DNA from 2 places in the Kineococcus gypseus genome. Region 1 is predicted to be linked to the other one. Evidence: riboswitches for the same ligand, from Rfam matches in the RefSeq annotation. Region 1 holds a riboswitch; the other holds the start of a gene.
The links. A riboswitch is a leader RNA that binds a small molecule or an ion and turns the genes downstream of it on or off. The one in region 1 is predicted to bind glycine.
Positions count from the first base shown of each region.

Region 2: it holds a riboswitch for glycine, as region 1 does, so the genes downstream of both, gcvP (aminomethyl-transferring glycine dehydrogenase) here and gcvT (glycine cleavage system aminomethyltransferase GcvT) in region 1, are expected to answer to the same signal.

Region 1 is NZ_JBJLRD010000047.1:1,056-10,954, reverse strand. Features, by position in the region: gene ACRYMN_RS16205 (alkaline phosphatase D family protein) at 1-728, shown strand, start outside; gene ACRYMN_RS16200 (alkaline phosphatase family protein) at 725-2,032, shown strand; gene ACRYMN_RS16195 (hypothetical protein) at 2,156-2,671, opposite strand; gene ACRYMN_RS16190 (sugar phosphate isomerase/epimerase family protein) at 2,914-3,801, shown strand; gene ACRYMN_RS16185 (sugar ABC transporter substrate-binding protein) at 3,849-4,838, shown strand; gene ACRYMN_RS16180 (ABC transporter permease) at 4,940-5,902, shown strand; gene ACRYMN_RS16175 (ATP-binding cassette domain-containing protein) at 5,899-6,672, shown strand; gene ACRYMN_RS16170 (Gfo/Idh/MocA family protein) at 6,770-7,876, shown strand; glycine riboswitch at 7,998-8,076, shown strand; glycine riboswitch at 8,087-8,174, shown strand; gene gcvT (glycine cleavage system aminomethyltransferase GcvT) at 8,217-9,323, shown strand; gene ACRYMN_RS16160 (L-serine ammonia-lyase) at 9,329-9,899, shown strand, end outside.
Region 2 is NZ_JBJLRD010000007.1:92,763-102,661, forward strand. Features, by position in the region: gene ACRYMN_RS04115 (small basic family protein) at 1-263, shown strand, start outside; gene ACRYMN_RS04120 (DUF881 domain-containing protein) at 260-1,051, shown strand; gene gcvH (glycine cleavage system protein GcvH) at 1,101-1,487, shown strand; gene ACRYMN_RS04130 (FHA domain-containing protein) at 1,644-2,177, shown strand; gene ftsR (transcriptional regulator FtsR) at 2,174-2,926, shown strand; gene ACRYMN_RS04140 (bifunctional nuclease family protein) at 2,975-3,457, shown strand; gene ACRYMN_RS04145 (MerR family transcriptional regulator) at 3,640-4,176, shown strand; gene ACRYMN_RS04150 (SMI1/KNR4 family protein) at 4,277-5,047, opposite strand; gene ACRYMN_RS04155 (ParA family protein) at 5,247-6,035, opposite strand; glycine riboswitch at 6,096-6,186, shown strand; gene gcvP (aminomethyl-transferring glycine dehydrogenase) at 6,370-9,234, shown strand; gene ACRYMN_RS04165 (nitroreductase family deazaflavin-dependent oxidoreductase) at 9,327-9,779, shown strand; gene ACRYMN_RS04170 (cytochrome c oxidase assembly protein) at 9,727-9,899, opposite strand, start outside.

The DNA of each region.
Region 1 (9,899 bases):
GTGCCGGCGGCGTCCCCGCGGTCAACCCGGCGCTGGCCGACCCCTCGCGCCACCTGCCCGAGCCGGAGCAGCTCGCCTGGATCGCCGACGGGCTCGCGCGCAGCCGTCGCCCGTGGCACCTGCTCGGCAACCAGACCGTCCTCGCGCGGGTGTACGCGGTCCCGCGCGACGGCGTCGGCGTGCTGCCCGGGCAGGTCCTCAACGCCGACCAGTGGGACGGCTACCAGGCCGACCAGGCCGCGCTGCTGGCCGCCATGCGCAGCGCGGGCACCGACCCGGTGGTCCTCACCGGCGACATCCACTCCTCCTGGGCCAACGAGCTGCCCGAGCGGGCGGACGCGACGTACCCGGTGGCGGGGCGCTCGGTGGGCGTGGAGTTCGTCTGCCCGTCGGTCACCAGCGACGGCTTCAAGGAGCTCCTCGGGACGGCGGCCGCCGCTCGGGCCGCCACCACCGCGCTGCAGGCGGCCAACCCCTGGGTCCGCTACCTCGACGGCATCGGGCACGGCTACGCGGTGGTCGACGTGACGCCGCAGCGCGTGCAGACCGACTTCTTCTTCATCCGCAGCAGGGGGGACCACGGCCTGGTCCTGGACCCCCGCACCGACCCGGGAGCGCAGGCGACGTGGGAGAGCTCGTGGCAGACGGTCAAGGGGTCCCGCCGGGTCACCGGCCCGGTGGCGCAGCTGGGGGCGCGCAGCGACTCGCCGCGGACGGCGTCCCGGTGAGCGCGCAGCAGCCCGACCGGGTGGGGCGCCGCTCGCTGCTGCGGGCCGCCACCGCGGGGGGCGCCGCGGCGCTGGTGGGGGCGCCCGCCCCGCCCGCTGCCGCCGCGTCGTCGCCGGGGCAGCGCGTGCGCGTCTACGTGCTCGTGGTCGACGGCTGCAACCCGGACGAGTTCGGGTCGGCGTCCCAGCCGCGGATCGCCGCGCTGCGCGCGCAGGGCACCCTCTACCCGGCCGCGAGGTCGCTGCCGGTGATGGAGACCATCCCCAACCACGTCATGATGATGAGCGGGGTGCGCCCCGACAGGTCAGGCGTGCCCGCCAACGCCGTCTACGACCGCGTCGAGCGGGTCGTGCGCGACCTCGACCGGCCCACGGACCTGCGCGCCGGCACCCTCCTCGACAGGCTCCCGCAGAACGGCTTCGTCACCGCCAGCGTGCTCAGCAAGCGCTACCTGGTCGGCATCTTCGGCACCCGGGCCACGCACCGCTGGGTGCCTCCCGCCTACCTGCCGCTGACCGAGCACGCCCCCGACGCCACGACGGTGCCCGCGCTCGTCGACGTCGTCGACAGGTACGACCCGGACCTGGTCTTCTGCAACCTCGGCGACGTCGACAGGGTCGGGCACAGCGACCCCACCGGTCCGCTGCTGCCGCTGCCGGCGCTGCGCACCGCCGACCTCACCGCGACCGACGCGCTGGTGGGCACCTTCGTCGACCACCTCGTCGCGACGGGACGCTGGTCGAGCAGCGTGCTGGTGCTGCTGGCCGACCACGGCATGGACTTCTCGGTGCCCACGAACCTCGTCTCCGTGCAGCAGCAGGCGCTCGCCGGTCGCCCCGACCTGCAGGCGTCGGTGGTGATCGCCCAGAACGAGGGTGCCGACAGCATCACCTGGACCGGAGCCGCCGACCGCCGCCGCCAGGGGCTCGCCGACGTCGCCCGGCTCGTCGCGGCCCACCCCGGGGTGCTCTCGGTGCAGCAGCCCTCGGCGCTGCGGCTCGGGCCGGAGGCCGGTGACCTGGTGGCCTACGCGCGTCCGGGGTGGCGCTTCAGCGACCCGCAGGTGACCTCCAACCCGATCCCCGGGAACCACGGCCACCCGGCGACCGAGCCGATCCCCTTCCTCGTCACCGGGGGGCACCCGCAGCTGCGCCGCGGCGGCACCTCCTCCGCGCCGGCGCGCACGATCGACGTGGCCCCCACCGTCGCGGCGCTGTTCGGGCTGGGCGCACCGCGGGGCGGGTGGGACGGCACCGCCCGCCTGGACGCCTTCAGCACGCTCCCGCGGGCACGGCCCCGCTGACGAGGCTCCGCTGACGGGGCCCCGCTGCCGCCGCGGCCGGGCGTCGGCGCCCGGCCGGCGGGAGTGCCCGGACGGGCTCGTCGGCGACGCGGTCGCCCGTGGCCGCGCCCGCGCGCGGCGTGCTCAGTGGCTGGTGGTGCCGCGGCGCGACTCCAGCACCGGGTCCACCAGCCGCTCGACGACCAGGCCGGTGGCCACGGCCGCCACGGCCGCGTGCAGCACCTCCACCACGCCCTCCCCGCGCCGCCAGGTGCGCGGGGGCGCGCCCGCGCCGGTGGCGTTCTCCAGCGTCTGGTCCACCAGGACGCGCGTCAGCGTCTGCGCGACGTTCCCGCGCACCCCGACCAGCCCGCTGACCCGCCACACCCCGCGCAGGGCGCCCAGCGCCACGCTCGTGCCCACCAGCGCGGCGGCCGTCGCCGCGGCGGGGCGCTCGTCGTCGCCGGGGGAGCGGCCCAGCAGCAGCAGCAGGGTGCGCCCGGGCACGTGGGAGGCCGGCCGGCCGGTGACGGCCCGCTCGGCGCGCTGGCCCAGCGCCATCGCGCCCGCACCCGCCAGCCCGGCCAGCGAGCCGATCGCCGCCGCGCGCCCCAGCACCGCGCGGCGCCCGCCGCCCGCCTCCCGCACCGTCAGCTGCACGGCGCCACCCTGCCGCCCCCGGCCCGCCGGCGCCAGCGCCCGCCGCGCTCGGTGCCGGGCGACGCGCTCGAGTGGTGCTCCGCCGTCGCGGGTGCCACCGTGTGCCCCGGACCGCTGTCCGGAGGGACCGCGCGGTCCACCTCGACGGCGCGCTCCGACGAGCATGTGACAGGTCGCGCCGCGCGCGACCGTCTCGCGCACCCGCCGCGGTGCGCGAGCGCGACGACGTGGAGGGTTCAGCCGTGAGCCGCATCACCATCGGGTCCGCCCCCGACTCCTGGGGCGTCTGGTTCGCCGACGACCCGAAGCAGACCCCCTGGCACCGCTTCCTCGACGAGGTCGCCGAGGCGGGCTACGAGTGGATCGAGCTGGGCCCGTACGGGTACCTGCCCACCGACGCCGCCCGCCTCGCCGACGAGCTGGCGGCCCGGCGCCTGAGGGTCTCCGCCGGCACCGTCTTCGCCGCGCTGCACCGCCCGGGCCGCTACGACGAGGCGTGGTCGCAGGTCGAGCGGGTCGCCGCGCTGACGCGCGACCTCGGCGGCACCCACCTCGTCGTCATCCCCGGGCAGTGGCGCAGCGACACCACGGGCGAGGCGCTCGAGCCGCGGACGCTGGACGAGGACGGCTGGCGGCGCCTGACCTCCGGGGCGGACCGCCTGGGCCGCGAGGTGCTCGAGCACTACGGCCTGCGGATGGCGTTCCACTCCCACGCCGACACCCACGTCGACACCCAGGAGCAGGTCGAGCGGTTCCTGGAGCTGACCGACCCCGAGGTCGTCGGGCTGTGCCTGGACACCGGCCACGTGGCCTACTCCGGCGGCGACAGCCTGCAGCTGATCCGCGAGCACCCCGAGCGCATCGCCTACGCGCACCTGAAGCAGGTCGACCCGCAGGTGGTGGCGAAGGTCCGCCAGGACGACCTCGGCTTCGGCGACGCCGTCGCCCTGGGCGTGATGGTCGAGCCGCCGCGGGGCGTGCCGGACATGCCGCCGGTGCTGGAGGCGCTGGAGGGGCTGGGCCGCGACGTCTTCGCCGTCGTCGAGCAGGACATGTACCCCCTGGACTCCTTCGACCAGCCGCTGCCCGTGGCGCGGCGCACGTACAGCTACCTGCGCGGTTGCCGGTGACGCGGTGCAGGACCGCGCCGGCCCGCTCGACGCACGGAGGGAACCCGATGAGCACCCGGAAGTCCACCGCCCTGGCCCTGGCGACCGCCCTGGCCCTGGTCCTGGCCGGCTGCGGCACCGGGGGCCGGGCGCAGGACGACGCCCCGGAGCAGGGCGCCCCCGCCGGCGGGGAGCGGCGCGACCTCAGCTTCGCGGTCGTCGTCCACAGCAACCCCGACGGCTCCTTCTGGAACGTCGTCAAGCGCGGCGCCGAGGACGCCGGCCTGCAGTTCGGCGTGGAGGTGACGGTGACCGGGGACCCGGAGGGCTCGCGCCAGGGCACGCTCGTGCAGTCCGCGCTGGCCGACGACCCCGACGGCCTGGTGGTCTCCACGGCCAACCCCGACGCGCTGCGCCCGGCCCTGCAGCAGGCGGTGGAACAGGGCGTGCCCTTCGTCACCATCAACTCCGGCGCGGAGCGCTCCGCCGAGCTCGGCGCCATCGGCCACGTCGGCCAGACGGAGGTCGTCGCCGGCCGCGGCGCCGGCGAGCGGCTGCGCGAGGCGGGCGTGACGCACCTGCTGTGCCTGGTGCACGAGGCCGGCAACGTCGGCCTAGAGCAGCGCTGCCAGGGCATCGCCGAGACCGCCGGCGGCGAGGTGGAGAACCTGCAGGTCGACCTCAACGACCCGGCCTCCATCGAGGCCAACGTCAACGGCGCGCTGCTCGGCGACCCCACCGTCGACGGCGTCATCGGCCTGAACCCCTCGGTCACCACCGCGGCGCTGGCCGCCGTGGAGAGCTCCGGGGCCGACGTGCAGGTCGCCAGCTTCGACATCGACCAGGACGTCCTCGGCGCCATCCGCGACGGGCGGGTGCTGTTCACCGTCGACCAGCAGCAGTACCTGCAGGGGTACCTGCCGATCGCCGCGCTGGTGCTCAACCACGACAACCTCAACACCGTCGGCGGAGGGCTGCCGGTGCTCACCGGCCCGTCGTTCATCACCCGAGAGAACGTCGACGCGGTCTCCGACCTGGTGCAGCGGGGGACCCGGTGAGCGTGACGCCGGGAGCCACCCGCGGCCCGCGCACCGCCGCCGCGGCCGGCGCGGGGCGCGACGACCGCCTCGTCGCCGTGGGCGCGCTGCGGCGCTTCTGCATGTCGCCGGAGTTCGGCTCCGGCGCGGCGGCCGTCGTCGTCTTCTGCGCGTTCTGGGCGTACGCGCCGGTCTTCGCCTCGCGCAGCGGCATCGCGAACTTCCTGGACCCGGCGGCGAACCTGGGCATCATGGCGGTGGCCGTGGCGCTGCTGATGATCGGCGGGGAGTTCGACCTGTCCGCCGGGGTGCTCATCGGCTCGACCGGCCTGGTCACGGCCCTGACCACGACGCTGCTGGACGTGAACGTGTGGCTGTCGATGCTCGTGTCGCTGGGCTTCGCGCTGCTCGTGGGGCTCTTCAACGGCCTGGTGGTGCACCGCACGAAGCTGCCCAGCTTCATCATCACGCTGGGCACGATGTTCATGCTGTGGGGCCTGAACTACGCCGTCACGCAGCGGCTGACCAACCAGGTGACGGTCGGCGGGCTGTCGGAGTACAACGGCTACGACAGCGCCCACGCGGTCTTCGGCTCCTCCTACGCCGGGTTCCAGGTCTCGCTGCTGTGGTGGGTCGGCCTCACCGCCGTCGGCGTGCTGCTGCTGACCCGGACCCGCGCCGGCAACTGGGTCTTCGCGGTGGGCGGCAACGCCGCCGGCGCCCTGGCCGTGGGCGTGCCGGTGCTGCGCGTGCGCCTGGGCCTGTTCCTGGGCACCGCCGCGTGCGCGTGGCTGGTGGGCCAGCTGACCGTCGTCAGGTACTCCTCGGCCACCGTCACCACCGGCATCGGCAGCGAGTTCTACTTCATCATCGCCGCCGTGATCGGCGGGTGCCTGCTCACCGGCGGCGCCGGCTCGGTGCTGGGGGCCTCCATCGGTGCCCTGATCTTCGGCATGGTGCAGCAGGGCATGCCGCTGGCCGGCGTGCCCAGCGAGTTCTTCCGGTTCCTGCTCGGCGCGATCCTGCTCGCCGCGGTGCTCGTCAACCTGGCCCTGAAGAACCGGGCGCAGAGGGTGCGCTCGTGAGCGCCCCCGTGCTGCAGGTGCGCGGCATCGGCAAGTCCTTCGGCCGCGTCGAGGCGCTCAAGGACGTCTCCTGCGCCGTGCGCGCCGGCGAGGTCACCGCCGTGCTCGGCGACAACGGCGCCGGCAAGTCCACCCTCATCAAGGTCCTCTCCGGCGTGCACCCGCCGGACAGCGGCGAGTACCTCGTCGACGGCGAGCCGGTCCGGCTGTCCTCCCCGCGCGACGCCCTCGCGCGCGGCATCGCCACGGTCTACCAGGACCTCGCGCTGGCCCCGCTCATGCCGGTCTGGCGCAACTTCTTCCTCGGCGCCGAGCCGGCCACCCGCGGCGGGTGGCTGCGCAGGCGCTCGGCCAAGCAGGTCGTCGTGGACGAGATGGCCGCCATGGGCATCGACCTGCGCGACCCCGAGCAGCCGGTGGGCACCCTCTCCGGCGGCGAGCGCCAGGTCGTCGCCATCGCCCGCGCGATCCACTTCGGCGCCCGCGTGCTCATCCTCGACGAGCCGACCTCGGCCCTGGGGGTGCGCCAGTCCGGCGTGGTGCTCAAGCGCGTCGTGCAGGCGCGCGAGCGCGGCCTGGGCGTCGTGCTCATCACGCACAACCCCGACCACGCGCACCTGGTGGGGGACCGCTTCGTGCTGCTGCAGCGCGGGCGCACCACCGGCGAGCACCTGCGCGCCGACATCACCCGGGACGAGCTGGCGCGCGAGATGTCCGGCGGCGCCGAGCTGGAGGAGCTGCGGCACGAGCTGCGCGAGCACGGGGCCTGAGGTCCCGTCGGCACCACCCCACCCGCCGCGGGCGCCCCCGCGGACCCCGCCGCGGGCCCCTCGCGGCACGCACCCCAGCACCAGGAGCGGAGAGCGCATGAGCACGGCCACGAGCACCACCGCCGAGGGCACCACGGCCGAAGGCACCACCGTCGAGGGCACCACCGCCGAGAGCACCGCCGCCGCGCCGCCGCGCCCGGCCCGCGCGCGCGACCTGCGCGTGGCCGTGCTCGGGGTCGGGGTGATGGGCCGCGACCACGCGCGCCGCCTGGCCCGGCTGACCAAGGGCGCCGAGCTGGTCGCCGTCAGCGACGCGGACGCCGACCGCACCGAGGCCGTGGCCGCCGAGCTGGGCGCGCGCGCCGTGCACGGGGCCGCCGCCGCGATCGAGGACCCCGGCGTCGACGCCGTCGTCGTGGCCACGCCGGGCCACACCCACGAGGACCTGGTGCTGCGGGCCCTGGCCGCCGGCAAGCCGGTGCTGTGCGAGAAGCCGCTGACGACCTCCCCGGAGGGCTCGCGCCGGGTCGTCGAGGCCGAGCGGGCCCTGGGCCGCCGCCTCGTGCAGGTCGGGTTCATGCGCCGCTTCGACGCCGAGCACGAGCAGCTGCGCCGCCTGGTCACCTCCGGCGAGCTCGGCAGGCCGCTGATGCTGCACTGCGTGCACCGCAACGCGAGCACCCCGCCGGGGTTCACCTCCGAGATGCTCGTGCTGGACTCCCTGGTGCACGAGGTCGACGCGGCCCGGTTCCTGCTGGGCGAGGAGGTCACGGCCATCACGGTGCTGTCCCCCGGGCGCACCTCGCACGCCCCGCGCGGGGTGCAGGACCCGCAGTTCGTCCTCATGGAGACCTCCGGCGGCACCCTGGTGGACGTGGAGGTCTTCGTGAACTCCACCACCGGCTACGTGGTGCGCAGCGAGCTGGTCGGCGAGCTCGGCACCGCGCGCACCGGCCTGGAGGTCGGCGTGCTGCGCCAGTCGCGCACCGGCTGGGGCGGCGGCGTCGCGGCCGACTTCCGCGAGCGCTTCGCGGCCGCGTACGACACCGAGCTGCAGCGCTGGGTGGACGCCGTGCGCAGCGGCGCCGGCGTCGACGGCCCCGGCGCCTGGGACGGCTACGCCGCCGCGGCGGTGTGCGCGGCGGGCGTGGAGTCGCTGCACACCGGCCGCCGCGTCGAGGTGGACCTCGGCCAGCGCCCCTGATCGCGGGCCCGCGCCCCTGACCCCGGGCCCGCGCGCCGGGCGGTGGCTGGTGGTGGCGGGCGCCGCTGTGCGACGCTCGCGGCAGCACGCACAACCGCACATCGCACGGCCACGCACCCGGGCGGGAGAGCCCCGACGCGCACCAGCGGCGGGCACCGAAGGAGCAACCACCCCGGAACCTCTCAGGTCCCCAGGACCGCCACGGGCAGGCCGCTCTGGAAAGCAGGGTCCCCACGACCCTCACCGACGGGGAAAGCGCCGCGCGCGCGAAGCTCTCAGGTGCCGCGACAGAGGGGGTCCGCGCAGCCGCACCGGGCGGCTGCGCCCGGAAGGAGCGCCCGTGTCCCGCCCGTCCCCCCTGCACGAGGCCCACGCCGCCCTCGGCGCGGCGTTCACCGACTTCGCCGGCTGGTCCATGCCGGTGCGCTACGCCTCCGACCTCGCCGAGCACCGCGCCGTGCGCGCCACCGCGGGCCTGTTCGACCTCTCGCACATGGGCGAGGTGCGCGTCAGCGGTGCGCAGGCCGGCGAGGCGCTGGACGCCGCGCTCGTCGGGCGCCCCTCGGCGATGCCGCTGGGCCGGGCCGCCTACGGGCTGATCGTCGACGAGGACGGCGGGATCCTCGACGACCTGGTCACCTACCGCCTCGGCGAGCACGAGTTCCTCGTCGTCGCCAACGCCTCCAACGCCGGGCTCGTCGCCCGCGAGCTGGCCGCGCGCGCCGCCGGGTTCGACGCCGTCGTCGCCGACGAGTCGCCGGCGACGGCGCTGCTGGCGGTGCAGGGGCCCACCGCGGCGCTGATCGTCGGTGAGCTCGTCGACGCCGACCTCGCCGCGCTGGGCTACTACCGCTGCACCCCGGCCGCGCTGCGCACCGCCGCCGGCGCCGTGCGGGTGCTGCTGGCGCGCACCGGTTACACCGGCGAGGACGGCTTCGAGGTGCTGCTGCCCGTGGAGCACGCGGGCGCCGCGTGGGAGGCGCTGCTAAACGCCGGGCGCGTGCACGACGCCGTGCCGTGCGGTCTGGCCTGCCGCGACATCCTGCGCCTGGAGGCGGGCATGCCGCTGTACGGGCACGAGCTGAGCCGTGAGGTGGACCCGTACACCGCGGGCCTGGGCCGCGTGGTCAAGCTCGACAAGCCCGGCGCCTGGACCGGTCGCGAGGCCCTGGAGCGCCTGGCGCGGCGCGCGCCCGAGCGGGTCCTGGTGGGCCTGCGCGGCACCGGCCGGCGCGCCGGGCGCGAGGGCTACGCCGTGCTGCACGGGGACCGCCGCGTCGGCGTGGTCACCAGCGGCGCGCTCTCGCCCACCCTGGGCCACCCGGTGGCCATGGCGTACGTCGAGGCCGCCCTGGCGCAGCCCGGCACCGCCCTGGCCGTGGACGTGCGCGGGCGCCCCGAGGCCGTCGAGGTCGTCGAGCTGCCCTTCTACCGCCGGGCCCGGTGAGCGGCGTGGCGGTCGGCGTGCTGGACCTGTTCTCCATCGGCATCGGCCCCTCCAGCTCCCACACGGTCGGGACGATGCGCGCGGCCCTGCGCTTCGCGCGCGCCCTGGCGGCCGAGGGGCTGCTGGAGCGCGCGGCGGCCGTGCGGGTGGACCTGCACGGCTCGCTGGGCGCCACCGGGCGCGGCCACGGCTCCGACACCGCCGTCGTGCTCGGCCTGCTCGGGGAGCGGCCCGAGGACGTCGACCCCGACGCCGTGCCGGTCCTGCTCGCCGGCGTGCGCGAGCGCGGCGAGCTGGCGCTGCTGGGCCGGCACCGGGTGCCCTTCGACCCCGGCGCCGACGTGCGCCTGCTGCGCGCGGCGCTGCCCGCCCACCCCAACGGGATGGTCTTCACCGCCCTCGACGCCGGCGGGCGCGTCCTGGCGCGGCGCACCGCCTACTCCGTCGGCGGCGGCTTCGTGCGCGAGGACCCCGACGCCCCGGACCCCGCCGGCGGGGCCGCGGACGGCGTGCCGCACCCGTACCGCACCGGCGAGGAGCTGCTGGAGCAGTGCCGGCGCACCGGCCTGGGCGTGG
Region 2 (9,899 bases), on a different contig from region 1:
CGCTGCAGCCGTACCTGCCCATCGCGGTCGTCGCCGCCCTGGACGCCGTCTTCGGCGGCCTGCGCGCCGTGCTCGACGGCATCTTCGACGACCGCGTCTTCGTCGTCTCGTTCCTGTCCAACGCCGTCGTGGCCGCCCTCGTCGTCTACCTCGGCGACCAGCTGGGCGTGGGCTCGCAGCTGTCCACCGGCGTGGTCGTGGTCCTGGGCGTGCGCATCTTCTCCAACGCCGCCGCCATCCGCCGGCACCTGCTCGGGGCGTGAGCACCGCGCAGGACGGCCCGGGCGGCGCCGGCGGTGCGCCGGCCTCGCCGTGGCGGCGGCTGTGGCGCGCGGCGCGCCCGCGCGCGGCGCGCGGGCAGCTGCTCGCCGGCGTGCTGTGCGCCGCGCTGGGCTTCGGGGTGGTGGTGCAGGTGCGCCAGACGGACGTGGCGGGGCTGGCGGAGCTGCGCGAGAGCGACCTGGTGCGCATCCTCGACGACGCCGGCGAGCGCGGGGACCGCCTGGCCGAGGAGGTGCGCCGCCTGGAGGGCACCCGCTCGGAGCTGACCGCCGGCAGCGACTCCGCCGAGGCCGCCGCGCGCGCCGCGCGCCGCCGCGCGGAGGAGTACGGCCTGCTGGCCGGCACCCTGCCCGCCGTCGGGCCCGGCGTCGTCGCCACGATCACCGACCCGGCCGGTGAGGTCGGCGCCACCTCCTTCATCGGCCTCGTGCAGGAGCTGCGCGACGCCGGCGCCGAGGCGATCCAGGTCGGCGGCGTGCGGGTGGTGGCCGCCACCGCCTTCGAGGACCCGCCGGCCGGCGCCGGGCCGGGCGTCGTCGCCGACGGCACCCTGCTCGCACCGCCGCACGAGGTGCGCGTCGTGGGCGACCCGGGCACCGTCGCCACCGCCCTGGACATCCCCGGCGGCGTGCGCGAGTCGCTGCGCCAGCTGGGCGCGGAGCTGCGCGTGAGCACCGCGGAGGAGGTCCGCGTGACCGCCTTGCACGCCGTCTCGAGCCCTCAGTACGCTCGCCCGGCGTCGCCCGGAGCCACCGCCGGCAGCGGCTGAACCGGCGCGGGGACGTCCCCGCCCCCCACCCCGAGGAGCGAGACGCCCCATGGCCTCCAGCGTGCCCGACGACCTGCGCTACACCGCCGAGCACGAGTGGGTGCGCGTGGAGGGGGACGGCACGGTGCGCGTGGGCGTCACCGACCACGCGCAGGACGCGCTGGGCGACGTCGTCTACGTCTCCCTGCCCGGCGAGGGCGAGAGCGTCGCGGCCGGCTCCCCGTGCGGGGAGGTGGAGTCCACCAAGAGCGTCAGCGAGATCAACGCGCCCGTCAGCGGGGTCGTCACCGCGCAGAACCCCGGGCTGGAGACGCGCCCGGACCTGGTCAACTCCGACCCGTACGGCGAGGGGTGGATGTTCACGCTGACCCCCTCGGACCCGGCGGAGCTCGAGGGCCTGCTCGACGCGGCGGCGTACCGCTCGCACGCCGGCTGAGCCCGGCGCGCCGCCCCCGGACGGGTGGCGCGCACGGGGAGTGTGGAGGCGCTCACCACCCACGGCTAGGCTGGTGATCAGCGTTGGAGGCGGGGGACCGCCCCGCTGCGGTGCGCCGCGCGGGCGGTCGCCCCCGGTGTTGCGAGAGGTGGTGCCATGTCTCCGTCGGGCACGTCCCCGGGCGAGGGGACGACCCCCGGGCCGGCAGCGGACGAGCGTCCCGCCGACTCCACGATGTCCTTCGCGGGGCTGGTGGTCCCCGAGGTCCACGACGCCGTCGAGGGCGGTCTGAGCCGGGACGACCAGGAGGCCGTGGAGGCCCTGCCGCCGGGCTCGGCGCTGCTGGTGGTGCGCCGCGGCCCCAACGCCGGTGCGCGCTTCCTGCTGGACGCCGAGCGCACCTCCGCCGGCCGGCACCAGACCAGCGACATCTTCCTCGACGACGTGACGGTCTCGCGCCGGCACGCGGAGTTCCTGCGCGCCCCGGACCCCGCCACCGGGCCGGGCTTCCGGGTGCGCGACGTCGGCAGCCTCAACGGCACCTACGTCAACCGCGAGCGCATCGACGACGTCGTGCTGCGCGCCGGCGACGAGGTGCAGATCGGCAAGTACCGGATGGTCTACCACCCCGGCTCGGCCCCCTCGGCGGACGCCCCGGGCGCCGCGGGCGGTGGCGGGGGAGCCGCGTGAGCTCGGCCGCCTCGCGGGCCGGGGCCTTCGACCCCGACCTGCCGCGCATGACCATCGGCGAGGTGATGGCGCTGCTGTCGCCGGACTTCCCCGACGTGAGCATCTCCAAGATCCGCTTCCTGGAGGAGCAGGGCCTGGTGGAGCCGCGGCGCACCGCCGCCGGCTACCGCAAGTTCTCCTCCTCCGACGTGGACCGCCTGCGCTACGTCCTGGCCGCCCAGCGCGACCACTACCTGCCGCTGCGGGTGATCCGCGAGAACCTGCAGGCCATCGACCGCGGCCTGGAGCCCCCGGAGCACCCCGGCGCGGCGCCGCGGGTGCCGGCGGCGGTGCCCGCGGGCGCGCCGGCCGGCGACCGCTTCGACGGCAGCGCGGCCCGGCTGCGCCTGACGCGCGCGGAGCTGCTGCGCGAGTCCGGCGTGGACGGCGAGCTGCTGGACGCCCTGGAGGGCTTCGGCGTGCTGGCCCCGGCCCCGGGCGGGCCCTGGTACGACGGCGAGGCGCTGGAGGTGCTGCGCGCGGCCGCCGCGCTGGCCGCCCACGGCATCGGCGCCCGGCACCTGCGCGTCTTCCGCACCGCCGCCGACCGCGAGGTGGCGCTGGCCGAGCAGGTCGCGGCCCCGCTGCAGCGGCAGCGCTCGGCGGACTCCGCCGCGCGCGCCGAGCAGGTCGCCCGCGAGATCGCCGCTGCCTGCCTGCGCCTGCACACCGCCCTGGTGGCCGGGGCGCTCGGGCGCGTCACGGGCTGAGGGCGGCCCGGCCGCCGCGCGGGGCCCCGGGCGGGGTACGGTGGGCGGGTGCGCGCGCTCGATGTCATCGGCGTCCGGGTGGAGATGCCCTCGAACAACCCCATCGTGCTGCTGCGCGAGCGCGACGGGGACCGCTACCTGCCGATCTGGATCGGCGCGCCCGAGGCGAGCGCCATCGCCTTCGCCCAGCAGGGCGTGGTCCCGCCGCGGCCGCTGACCCACGACCTCCTCAAGGACGTGGTGGAGGCCCTGGGGCGCCGGCTGGAGGAGGTGCGCATCGTCGCGGTGCGCGACAACGTCTACTTCGCCGAGCTGGCCTTCGACGGCGGCGTGTCCGTCAGCTCGCGCACCTCCGACGCCATCGCCCTGGCGCTGCGCGTGGGGTGCCCCATCGTGGGCGCCGACGAGGTCCTCGACTCCGGCGGCGTGCCCGTGCCGGACGAGGACGAGGACGAGGTCGAGAAGTTCCGCGAGTTCCTCGACCACATCACCCCGGAGGACTTCGAGTCCGGATCGGGTCCGGAGCGGTGAACGGCGCGCCGCGCGCCTCGTTGACGCTCCGCGGGTGCGACTCTACGGTCAGTTGACAGGACGCTCCCGGTCGGCAGGCACCGACGATCGGACCGGGGCGATGAGGAGGAGGCCGGCGTGAGCAGAGGCGAGGCAGGCGCGGGACCGTCGCGCGGGGGAAGCCCGTCCCCGCGCAGGGTCTCCTGTTCGCCGAGGACCTGCCCGACCTGGACGAGGAGGTCGGCTACCGCGGCCTGACGGCCTGCAAGGCGGCCGGCATCACCTACCGGCAGCTGGACTACTGGGCGCGCACCGGGCTCGTGGAGCCCAGCGTGCGCGGCGCCTCCGGGTCCGGCTCGCAGCGGCTGTACGGCTTCCGCGACATCCTGGTGCTCAAGGTGGTCAAGCGGCTGCTGGACACCGGCGTCTCGCTGCACCAGATCCGCACCGCGGTGACCCACCTGCGCGAGCGCGGCGTGGACGACCTGGCGCAGATCACCCTCATGAGCGACGGCGCCAGCGTGTACGAGTGCACCTCCGCCGACGAGGTCATCGACCTCGTGCAGGGCGGGCAGGGCGTCTTCGGCATCGCGGTCGGCCGCGTGTGGCGCGAGGTGGAGGGCGAGCTGGCCTCGCTGCCCAGCGAGCGCCCCGCCGAGCGGCCCGAGGAGGTCTCCGCCCCGGCCGTGGTGCTGGCCGACGAGCTCAGCGCCCGCCGCCGCGCGCGCGAGGCCGGCTGACCCCACCCCGCAGCACCCGACCCCCTCGCGCGACGGCGCCCCGGCCACCGGCCGGGGCGCCGTCGCGCGAGGGGGCGCGCGGTGCGCGGGCGCGCGCCGCTCAGTCCAGCAGGTGCGAGTGCGGCAGGGCCTGGCGGGCGAAGGGGTCCACGACCCAGTCGTGCGCGTCGGGCAGCCAGAGCACGGCCGCCAGCAGCGCGTCGGCCCACGTGGACAGCAGCGTCTCCAGCGGCACCCGCCAGGAGTGCTGGTAGCCGTCGCCCTGCTCGGCGAGCACGAGCTGCTCGACCACCGCGCTCGAGGAGCCCAGCCGCACGGCGATCAGCTCCTCGTCGCGGGCGAAGAGCGGCAGCAGCCCGGGCGGGGCGCCGGGGCCGGGGCCCCGCCCGGTGGCCCGGCGCACGGCCTCGGCCAGCCCCAGGGGCACCCAGCCGCCGGGGCCCACGGTGGGGGCGCTGGCGCGGTAGCGGGTGCGCACGGGCTCCACGCCGTCCACCGAGCGCCACCAGGCGCGCGCGGCGCGCGGCACGAGCAGGCCCAGCTGGTGCTCGACGGCGTCCAGGGCGGCGTCGTCCACCCCGGGGCGCAGGCGGGTGGCGATGTCGGCGCCGGCGCGCGCCCAGCGCGCGCGCAGCACGTCCACCAGCTGCAGGACGCGGGTGGTGTCCGCCCCGCTCGCTCCCGCGCGCTGCAGCGGGCCGACGGGCACCAGGTGGCGCACGGGCGCGGCGCCGGCGGTGGGCGCCGGCGCAGCGCTGGCCGGGGCGGGCGGAGCGGGTGAGGGGGCGGCTGCGCCGCCCGGGGGCGGCGGTGCGGCGGTGCGCGCGGCGCGCACCAGGCGGGCGCGGTTGGCGGGGCTGTTCGGCGGCACGGAACCTCCTCGGACCCGCGGCGAGCGGGGTGGTGCTGGGTGGTGCTGAGTCGTGCTGGGTGGTGCTGGGTCGTGCGCAGTGGTACTGCGGCGGTCGGGGACCCCACCGGCGCGCCGTCGGCGCACCGCGGGGGGTCGCCACCCTCCTCGCACGTCGACGTCCGGCGACCCGTTCAGGTTCCCTGAAGTGTCTCCCGCCTCACCGCCCGTGACCAGCCGGGGCACCCGGGGACCGCTCCAGCAGGTGCTCGAGGAGCCGGTCGAACTGCTCGGCCAGCCTGCGGGCGGTCACCGGGCGCAGCGCGTGCAGGGGCCTGCCGGCGCCCTGGGACTGCGGCACGGCCACCCGGTCCGGCACGGGCTCGAGCACCAGGTCGCCGAAGAGCTCGCGCAGCTCCTGCAGGCGGAAGCGCTGCTCGCCCGAGCGCGGGGAGTAGCGGTTGACCAGCACGCCCGCCACGCGCGGGCCCGGGCGCAGGGCGGCCAGCTCGTCCAGGGTGCGCCCGACGGCCGCCACCGAGAAGCGGCTGGCGTCGGAGACGACGAGCACGGTGTCGGCCGCCCGCCACGCCGAGCGGGTCAGCGCGCCCAGCGAGGGCGGGCTGTCCAGCAGGGCCAGCTCGTGGTCGTCCAGCCGGCGCAGCGCGCGGCGCAGCGCCTCGAGGGCCTCCTCCTCGGGGTCGGGGGCGTCCAGCCCCGCCGAGTCCGCCGAGCCGGTCACCACGTCGAGCAGGCCGGGCTGGTCGTCCACCCACCCGCTGGGCGCCACCGCGGACTCGGCCACGCGCCGCTTGGGGGTGCGCAGCACGGCGGCCACGTCGTGGGGGCGCTGGGCCGTCACGTCCAGCCCCGAGGTCGCGTCGGCCTGCGGGTCGAGGTCCACCACGAGGGTGCTCAGCGAGCGGTGCAGGGCGGCGGAGGCCAGCCCCAGGACCACCGACGTCTTGCCCACGCCGCCCTTCGCGCTGCAGACGGCCACGGTGATCACCGCGGGAGGATACCGGGCGGCGGGGCGCCGTGGCCTACAGTGGTCGTGGAAGCTGGCTGCGCATCCCGCGCGGGAGAGACCCCGGTGCGACCGGGGCGCCGAAGGGGCAACATCCCCGGAACCTCTCAGGCGGAAGGACCGCGGGGGACAGGCCGCTCTGGAGGCCCCGACGCGCGGGCCGACAGACGGGGGCGTCCTGACCGCCGCGACCCCGGGAGCCACCGTGACCTCCACCCTGCCCGACCGCACCACCGCCGCCACCGCCGCGACCGCCACCACCGCCGGCCCGGCCGCCCCGGACGGGCGTGGGGGCGCCGCCGCCCGCACCGGCGCGCTGCCCTTCACCGCCCGGCACATCGGGCCCGACGCCGCCGAGGCCGCCCGCATGCTGGCCACGACGGGGCTGTCCTCCACCGAGGAGCTCGTGCGCCGCGCGGTGCCGGCCTCCATCCTCGACGGCCCCGGCGCGCTGCGGCTGCCGCCCGCCCTGGACGAGGCGTCGGTGACCGCCGCGCTGCGCGAGCTGGCCGGGCGCAACCGGGTGGTGCCCTCGATGATCGGGCTGGGCTACCACGGCACCCGCACGCCGGCCGTGGTGCGCCGCAACGTGCTGGAGGACCCCTCCTGGTACACCGCGTACACCCCGTACCAGCCGGAGATCTCCCAGGGCCGCCTGGAGGCCCTGCTGAACTTCCAGACCGCGGTGGCCGACCTGACCGGCCTGGACGTCGCCAACGCCTCGCTGCTCGACGAGGGCACCGCCGCGGCCGAGGCGATGACGCTGGCGCGGCGGGTCTCGAAGGCCCCCGCGGACGCGGTGTTCGCCGTGGACGCCGACGTGCTGCCGCAGACCCTGGCGGTGCTGCGCACCCGCGCGCTGCCGCTGGGCCTGGAGCTGGTGACCGTCGACCTCGACGACGCCGAGCCGCTGGCGGCGCTGGGGGAGCGGGCGCCCTTCGGCCTGCTCGTGCAGCTGCCCGGCACCTCCGGGCGGGTGCGCGACCTCGCCGCCGTGGTGGCCGCCGCCAAGGAGCGCGGCGCGGTGGCCGTGGCCGCCGCCGACCTGCTCGCGCTGACCCTGCTGCGCCCGCCGGGCGAGTTCGGCGTGGACGTCGCCGTGGGCTCCTCGCAGCGCTTCGGGGTGCCCATGTACGCCGGCGGCCCGCACGCCGCGTACATGGCCGTGCGCAAGGGACTGGAGCGCAACCTGCCCGGCCGCCTCGTGGGCGTCTCCAGGGACGCCGACGGCCGGCCCGCGTACCGCCTGGCCCTGCAGACGCGCGAGCAGCACATCCGCCGCGACCGGGCCACGAGCAACATCTGCACCGCGCAGGTGCTGCTGGCCGTCATGGCCGGCTGCTACGCGGTGCACCACGGCCCCGAGGGGCTGCGCGCGATCGCCGCGCGGGTCGCCGGCACCGCCGCGCACCTGGCCGCCGCGCTGCGCGCCGGCGGCGTGGAGGTCGTGCACGAGGACTTCTTCGACACCGTCCTGGCGCGCGTGCCCGGCCGGGCCCGCGCGGTCGTCGCCGCCGCCCTGGAGGCGGGCGTGAACCTGCGCCCGGTCGACGAGGACCACGTCGGCCTCACCTGCGACGAGACCACCGGGCCCGAGCAGGTCGCCGCCGCGCTGGCCGGCTTCGGCCTGCGCCCCGCCGGGGACGACCCGACCACCGCGCGGCCGGCCGCCGGGCTGCCGGAGCCCGCGCTGCCGGCCGCGCTGGTGCGCACCTCGGCGTTCCTGACCCACCCGGTCTTCTCGCGGCACCGCTCGGAGACGTCGATGCTGCGCTACCTGCGCCGCCTCTCCGACGACGACTACGCGCTGGACCGCGGCATGATCCCGCTGGGCTCGTGCACGATGAAGCTCAACGCCACCACCGAGCTCGAGCCGCTGTCGTGGCCGGGGTTCAGCGACCTGCACCCCTACGCGCCCGCCGACCAGCTCGCCGGCACCGCGCAGCTCGTCGCCGACCTCGAGCGCTGGCTGGCGGAGGTCACCGGCTACGACGCCGTCTCGCTGCAGCCCAACGCCGGCTCGCAGGGCGAGTTCGCCGGGCTGCTGGCCATCCGCGCCCACCACCGCTCGCGCGGCGAGGCGCACCGCACCGTCTGCCTGATCCCCAGCTCCGCCCACGGCACGAACGCGGCCAGCGCCGTCATGGCCGGGCTGCGCGTGGTCGTCGTCGCCTGCGACGACGAGGGGAACGTGGACCTGGCGGACCTGCGGCGCAAGGTGGCCGAGCACGCCGACGACCTCGCCGCGCTGATGGTGACGTACCCCTCCACGCACGGGGTGTACGAGGAGTCCATCCGCGAGGTGTGCGCGCTGGTGCACGACGCCGGCGGGCAGGTCTACGTCGACGGCGCGAACCTCAACGCGCTGGTGGGCCTGGCCCGCCCCGGCCGCTTCGGCGCGGACGTCTCCCACCTGAACCTGCACAAGACGTTCTGCATCCCGCACGGCGGCGGCGGCCCGGGCGTGGGCCCGGTGGCCGTGCGCGCGCACCTGGCGCCGTTCCTGCCCGCCACCACCCCGGACGCCGACCCCGAGGGCGTCGGGATGGTCTCGGCCGCGCCGTTCGGCTCCGCGGGCATCCTGCCGATCTCGTGGGCGTACGTGCGCCTCATGGGCGCCGAGGGCCTGCGCGCGGCCACCGTGCAGGCGGTGCTCAGCGCCAACCACGTCGCCGCGCGCCTGTCGGGGGCCTTCCCGGTCCTCTACCGCGGCCCCGGCGGGCTCGTGGCGCACGAGTGCGTCCTGGACCTTCGCCCGATGACGCGGGCGACGGGCGTCACCGTCGAGGACGTGGCCAAGCGGCTGATCGACTTCGGCTTCCACGCCCCGACGATGTCCTTCCCCGTCGCCGGCACCCTCATGGTCGAGCCCACCGAGAGCGAGGACCTCGCCGAGGTGGACCGCTTCTGCGACGCGGTGCTCGCCATCGCCGAGGAGGTGCGCGAGATCGAGCAGGGCCGCTGGGCGGTGGAGGACTCCCCGCTGCGCCACGCCCCGCACACCGCCGCCTCGCTGGTGGGCGAGTGGGAGCACCCCTACACGCGCGCCGAGGCCGTCTACCCGGGCGGGCTGGACCCGCGCGCGAAGTACTGGCCGCCGGTGCGCCGCATCGACGGCGCCGCCGGGGACCGCAACCTCGTGTGCTCTTGCCCGCCGCTGGAGGACCTCGCCGAGGGCTGAGCCCGTCCCGCCGCGGGCTGGACCGCGGTCCGGTTCGGGCGGCACCCTGGAGGTGCCGCCCGGACCGCCCGGGCCGCGGACAGGAGGCAGCGGTGAGCGAGACGACGCAGGACCCCGCCGAGCTGAAGGCGCAGGCCGACCGCTGGAACGCCGCGGTCGTCGAGGAGTTCCGGGCCGGCGGCGGACGGGTGGGGGGCCGCTTCGAGGGCGCCCCGATGATCCTCGTGCACCACGTGGGCCGCAGGAGCGGCGCCGAGCGGGTCAGCCCGATGGTCTACCAGGACGTGGACGGCGCCTACGCCGTCTTCGCCTCCAAGGGCGGGGCCCCCACCCACCCGGACTGGTACCACAACCTGGTGGCCCGGCCCGAGACGACGGTCGAGGTGGGCACCGAGACGTTCCCCGTGCGGGTGCGCGAGCTCACCGGCGAGGAGCGCTCGAGGGTGTGGGAGGAGCAGAAGACCCGCATGCCCGGTTTCGCGCAGTACGAGGTCACGGCCGCGCCCCGGCAGATCCCCGTGCTGCTGCTCGAGCGCGTGCGCTGAGCCGCGCGGCGTCCCGCTCGCGCCGCAGCAGGCGGCCCCGGCGCGCGTACCAGGCGCCGAAGAGGGCCACGGCGGTGAGCACCTCCACGAGCGCGCCCCCCGCGTGCAGCAGCTCGGCGC